Regions from separate parts of the Pseudomonas acericola genome, predicted to be linked through region 2. Evidence: predicted binding sites of a transcription regulator. Region 2 holds the regulator's gene; the other holds the start of a gene.
The links. Region 2 encodes sigma-54, which starts transcription at its own class of promoters, with help from an activator protein. Its sites were predicted from a motif close to ANTGGCATNNANNTTGCTNT; they were not measured.

Region 1 (3,267 bases), on a different contig from region 2:
CGATCCTCCAATTGCACCAACTCTCCCAAAGCCATCAACTGACCATTAACCCGCACCTCCACGCAGCGAATGACTTCAGGTGCCAGCGGCAACACCTTCCCTACTGCAAACGTCGCCAGACGCTTGCGACTGACCAGTTGCTCTTGCAGAAGTATTTCCAGGTGCATGGACAAGCGCCCTATTCATGGAGAAATTTCGCGACCCCGCTGCATGAACGCGCGATGCACATGCTCATGCTGCTCCGCCGTCAGGGGTAATGGCACAGGAGGGGCGGTCAGGATCTTGGGTTCGTCTTCGGCGCCGACCTGCCACAACGAGACCTCATCCCGCCGGGTGAGTACATCCAGCTCCGCGACCCATTGCTTGATGAGACTCACCTGATCGGGCTTGCCCTGGATCAGCAGGCTGTTGGTGTCTGGGTAGGCAACGAACATAAGGCTGCCGTCAGCCAGTTGAGCTTTGTGCACGCTGGACAAGCGGGCTTCGATCATTGAAGCCATCCCCGGCACGCTGATGGTGTCCGTACCCACTCCATACTGACGATCCGCCACATCGACATTGAACACCTGCACCACGCCAATGGCGGGCAACTCCACACGCGGCGGGACGGGCGGCCGATCCATCAGTTGCGCCAGGCGCAGCACCTGATCGACATAGCTGGGCGGCCCCGTGACGGAGAGCATGCGCTCACCGCTTTTACGCAAGGGATAGCTGGGCTCATCCAGCCCCGTATGCCGCATCAGGCTCCGCAGCCTGTCGACGGAAATGTGCCGTAGCGCCACCGCCGAGTTCCTCACCTCATCGGCTTGGTAGAGATAGAGGACTTGCCCATCGCGATGCCAGATCAGGCCCTCCTGCATGGCCAGCACCTCCAGCACCTGTTGCGGCGCATCAAAATCAAACAGGCCACTGACGTGCAGGCGCGCGACTTTGCGGCTGAGCACCACCGACAGACCCAAGGGCACCGAGAGCGCCGTAAAGAACCGCTGCGAGTCTTCCTCCTGCGCCCGGTAGGCCTCGCCCCTGGCCGCACAGGTGCCCAGCAATAACGCAGCGCACAACAACCAGCTGCACAGCCGGTGGCGGGTCATCCTTGCTGGGAATTCACTCTTCACCTTGGTTATTCTCGGCGGCCTGGCGTGACAAAGCGGCCATACTGAGAGCCAGCCAGTTTTCAATCTTGACGAAAAAGTGACGGCCCGCCCTCTTCCCCTGGCCATGGCATGTGCATTGCTAGACACACTCCTCAGAGCGCGCGCCAACGAAGGCACGGGCCTACGAACAAAGGCGTCGTTACCCTGCAATGGCCTCTAGCGCCATCCGAGGGAACGACGCTTTTTTTTGAGAGAAAAGGCAGGTGCTGATGAACGAACCGGCAGATATCCGCCCGGGAAAAGACCCACTGGCTTGGGTCAACGGCAGTGACGCGCCGGAAAAGAGCAGCCTCGACCTGGGCTTCATGGCCTTGAGCGATTGCGCCTCACTGGTGGTCGCCGCCACCCAGGGCTTCGCCCAACCCTACGGCCTGACACTCAATCTCAAGCGCCAGGCGTCATGGGCCAACCTGCGCGACAAACTGGTCAGCGGCGAACTCGACGCCGCCCACAGCCTGTACGGGCTGATCTATGCCGTGCACCTGGGCATCGGCGGCGTGGCGCCCACCGACATGGCGGTGCTGATGGGGCTGAACCAGAACGGCCAGAGCATCAACCTGTCCCACACCCTGCAACAGCAAGGCGTGGTCACTCCTGAGGCACTGGATCGCCATGTGCACCAAAGCCGCACAAAACTGACCTTCGCCCAGACATTTCCCACCGGCACCCACGCCATGTGGCTGTATTACTGGCTGGCGAGCCAAGGCATCCACCCGCTACAGGACGTCAACAGCGTGGTCGTGCCGCCGCCGCAAATGGTCGCGCACCTGCAAGCCGGACGTATCGATGGTTTTTGTGTCGGCGAACCCTGGTCCGCCAGCGCGGTGCAACAAAATCAGGGCTTTACCCTGGCCACCACCCAGGCGATCTGGCCAGACCACCCGGAGAAAGTCCTCGGCTGCACCCAGGCGTTTGTCGACCAATACCCCAACACCGCCCGCGTGTTGGTGATGGCCATCCTCGAAGCCAGCCGCTTTATCGAACAAAGCCAGGAAAATCGGCGCTCCACCGCCCAGTTGCTCAGCGCCCGCGACTACCTTGACGCGCCCCTCGACTGCATTGAGCCGCGCCTTTTGGGCACTTACGACGACGGCCTCGGCCACCAATGGCAAGACCCCCATGCCCTGCGTTTTTTTGCCGATGGCGAGGTGAACCTGCCGTATCTCTCGGACGGCATGTGGTTCATGACCCAATTCCGTCGCTGGGGCCTGTTGCGCGAAGACCCGGACTACCTGGGGGTTGCCCGCCAGGTGCAGCAATTGAGGCTGTACCGCGAGGCCGCCAGCGCCGTCGGCGTCGCCCCCATCGCCCAGGACATGCGCAGCAGCCAATTGATCGACGGCAAGATCTGGGACGGCGCCAACCCCGCCGCCTATGCGCGCAGTTTCCGTCTGCACGCCATGAGTGATCCTACCGGCCGCCAGGCCCTGCGCTGACAGGAAGACCGATATGTTGCGAATCCTGTTGATCAATGACACCCCGCGCAAAGTCGGCCGCCTCAGGGCTGCGCTGATCGAGGCCGGGTTCGAGGTGATCGATGAGTCCGGCCTGACCATCGACCTGCCCGCGCGCGTCGAAACGGTGCGCCCGGACGTGATCCTGATCGATACCGAGTCACCCGGCCGCGACGTGATGGAACAAGTGGTGCTGGTCAGCCGCGACCAGCCCCGGCCCATCGTGATGTTTACCGACGAGCACGACCCGAATGTGATGCGCCAGGCGATCAAGTCCGGCGTCAGCGCCTATATCGTCGAAGGCATCCAGGCCCAGCGCCTGCAACCAATCCTCGACGTGGCCATGGCGCGCTTCGAGAGCGACCAGGCCCTGCGCGCCCAGTTGCAGGCCCGCGACCAGCAGTTGGCCGAGCGCAAGCGCATCGAGCTGGCCAAGGGCATGCTGATGAAAATGAAGGCCTGCAATGAGGAAGAGGCCTACACGCTGATGCGCCGCCAGGCCATGAGCCGCCAGCAGAAACTGATCCAGGTGGCGGAGCAGATTATCGCCATGAGCGAGTTGCTCGGCTGATCTGGCTCAGCTCTTGCTAAAGGATCACTACAGGTAACCAACGGCGGTTGCCCCTCCACGACAAAGACGTCGCACATCCGGTTTGCCC
Region 2 (3,267 bases):
GGCTTACTTCGAACAGAAGCAGTCGCCTACCGATACCGGCCCGATGAAGGGCTACGGCAAGACGATCCAGTACCACGCCCAGCAGAACCGCATTGTCCTGATCGACCAGGCCAAGGTGCTCAGCCCGGACGGCAACTCCACGGAAGGCGAGAAAATCACCTACGACACCGTGAAGCAGATCGCCAACGCCGGCCGCGCCAATGGCACCAAGGTGACCGCACCGCGTCCGCGTATCGACATGGTTATCCAGCCGAAGAAGAAGGCCGAGTAATGGCAACCCTGAAAGCCCAGCATCTGGCCAAGGCCTACAAAAGCCGTCAGGTCGTGCGTGACGTCAGCCTGTCGATCGACAGCGGCCAGATCGTCGGTTTGCTCGGCCCCAACGGCGCCGGCAAGACGACCTGCTTCTACATGATCGTCGGCCTGGTCCAGGCGGATCAGGGTCGCGTACTGATCGACGACCTGGACGTGAGCCACCAGCCGATGCACGGTCGTGCACGGGCTGGTATCGGCTATCTTCCACAGGAAGCGTCGATCTTCCGCAAACTGTCGGTAGCCGACAACATCATGGCGATCCTCGAGACCCGCAAGGAACTCGACCGTGACGGCCGTCGCAAGGAGCTGGAAAGCCTGCTGCAGGAATTCCACATCAACCACATTCGCGACAACCTCGGCATGAGTTTGTCAGGTGGTGAACGTCGCCGTGTGGAAATCGCCCGCGCCTTGGCCACCGCGCCGAAGTTCATCCTGCTGGACGAACCGTTTGCCGGCGTCGACCCGATCTCGGTTGGCGATATCAAGCAGATCATCCATCACCTCAAGGCGAAGGGCATCGGCGTACTGATCACCGACCACAACGTGCGTGAAACCCTCGATATCTGCGAAACCGCGTATATCGTCAACGATGGCCAACTGATCGCTGAAGGCGATTCAGCCACTATCCTCGCCAACGAACTGGTGAAGGAAGTGTACCTGGGTCACGAGTTCCGCCTGTAAACACCGTGGTGTCACGGCTGTTTGCCGAGGTGCGCGGGAATCAATAGGAACCTCTGGATTTTTATTGTTACCGCGCTCTAGGCAAAGCCCGCGATATCAGGCATATAATTTGCTTATGTTTGGCGCTCACGCGCCCTGTCGTGGATGGCGCATTGCGCCGGCGAATAAGGTGTTAAGCCCCTGCCATGAAACCATCGCTAGTCCTGAGAATGGGCCAGCAGCTGACGATGACACCGCAGCTGCAACAGGCCATCCGCCTGCTCCAATTGTCGACCCTGGACCTGCAACAGGAAATCCAGGAGGCCCTGGAGTCCAATCCGATGCTCGAACGCCAGGAAGAAGGCGACGACTTCGATAATGCAGACCCGCTGGCCGACAACATCGAGCAAAAACCCAACTCCGACGTGCAGGAACCCTCCTACCAGGAAACCGCCCCAACGGTGGACAACCTGGAAGAAGGCGAATGGAACGAACGCATTCCCAACGAACTTCCCGTGGACACCGCCTGGGAAGACGTCTACCAGACCAGCGCCAGCAGCCTGCCCAGCAACGATGACGACGAGTGGGACTTCACCACCCGCACCTCCGCCGGCGAGAGCCTGCAGAGCCATCTGCTATGGCAACTGAACCTCGCGCCGATGTCGGACACCGATCGCCTGATCGCCGTGACCCTGATCGATTGCATCAACAACCAGGGCTACCTGGACGAGACGCTTGAGGAGATCCTCGAAGCGTTCGACCCGGAACTGGACATCGAACTGGACGAGATCGAAGCCGTCCTGCACCGTATCCAACAGTTCGAACCCGCCGGTATCGGCGCCCGCACCCTCAGCGAATGCCTGCTGCTGCAATTGCGCCAACTGCCCGCCAAGACCCCTTGGCTCGCCGAAGCCCAGCGCCTGGTCACTGACTACATCGACCTGCTGGGCAGCCGCGACTACAGCCAGCTGATGCGCCGCATGAAGCTCAAGGAAGACGACCTGCGCCAGGTCATCGAGCTGGTGCAGAGCCTCAACCCGCGCCCAGGCTCGCAGATCGAGTCCAGCGAAGCTGAATACGTGGTCCCTGACGTGATCGTGCGCAAGGACAACGAGCGTTGGTTGGTGGAGTTGAACCAGGAATCGGTGCCACGCCTGCGAGTCAACCCGCAATACGCGGGCTTTGTGCGCCGTGCCGACACCAGCGCCGACAACACCTTCATGCGCAACCAGTTGCAAGAAGCCCGCTGGTTCATCAAGAGCCTGCAAAGCCGCAACGAAACCCTGATGAAAGTCGCCACACAGATCGTCGAGCACCAGCGCGGCTTCCTGGAGTACGGCGACGAAGCGATGAAACCGTTGGTGCTGCATGACATCGCCGAAGCGGTCGGCATGCACGAGTCGACGATTTCACGGGTGACCACGCAAAAATTCATGCATACCCCACGGGGTATTTATGAGCTGAAATACTTTTTCTCCAGCCACGTCAGCACCTCCGAAGGCGGCGAATGCTCGTCCACGGCGATCCGCGCGATCATCAAAAAACTGGTTGCCGCGGAAAATCAGAAAAAGCCATTGAGTGACAGTAAGATCGCTGGTTTACTGGAGGCACAAGGCATTCAGGTCGCCCGTCGAACCGTCGCCAAGTACCGCGAGTCCCTCGGGATCGCGCCTTCCAGCGAGCGTAAGCGTTTGATGTGACGGGCGGGCCACAGCGTTCCAGTGGCAGGCGCTTTTGCCTGCCGCTTTATGCACTGGCAACGAAGGAGAAGCTGTATGCAAGTCAACATCAGTGGACACCAACTGGAAGTGACCGAACCGCTGCGCGCCTATATCGGCGAAAAACTCAAAAGAATTGAGGGGCATTTCGACAAAATCACCAATGTGCAAGTCATCATGACTGTCGAAAAGCTGAAGCAGAAAATCGAAGCCACCTTGCGTATACCCGGCGGGGAAGTAGTCGCCAATGCCGAGCATTCAGATATGTATGCCGCCATTGACGACCTGACCGACAAGCTGGATCGCCAAATCAAAAAGCATAAGGAAAAGCAGCAGAGCCTTCTCCAGGGCACCGGCCGCTAACACTCCCCACCCATGATTCGACTTGAAACCATCCTGACCCCCGGCCGTTCCCTCGTGAACGCGCCGGGCGGCAGTAAAAAGAAAGCCCTCGAACAAATTGCCAACCTGATCAGCCGCGAAGTGCCTGACCTGGAGATGCAAGATGTGTACGAGGCTCTGATTGCCCGTGAAAAACTCGGTTCCACCGGTTTTGGCAACGGCATCGCCATTC

Region 1: the regulator sigma-54 is predicted to act here: its motif matches at 1,218-1,237, upstream of ACU688_RS02480 (CmpA/NrtA family ABC transporter substrate-binding protein).

What each region holds. Positions count from the first base shown of each region.
Region 1 is NZ_JBRFJB010000001.1:529,948-533,214, reverse strand. Features, by position in the region: gene ACU688_RS02490 (FliM/FliN family flagellar motor switch protein) at 1-167, opposite strand, end outside; gene ACU688_RS02485 (secretin N-terminal domain-containing protein) at 183-1,091, opposite strand; gene ACU688_RS02480 (CmpA/NrtA family ABC transporter substrate-binding protein) at 1,364-2,590, shown strand; gene ACU688_RS02475 (ANTAR domain-containing response regulator) at 2,604-3,179, shown strand.
Region 2 is NZ_JBRFJB010000002.1:198,050-201,316, reverse strand. Features, by position in the region: gene lptA (lipopolysaccharide transport periplasmic protein LptA) at 1-271, shown strand, start outside; gene lptB (LPS export ABC transporter ATP-binding protein) at 271-996, shown strand; gene ACU688_RS06915 (RNA polymerase factor sigma-54) at 1,182-2,675, shown strand; gene hpf (ribosome hibernation-promoting factor, HPF/YfiA family) at 2,751-3,056, shown strand; gene ptsN (PTS IIA-like nitrogen regulatory protein PtsN) at 3,069-3,267, shown strand, end outside.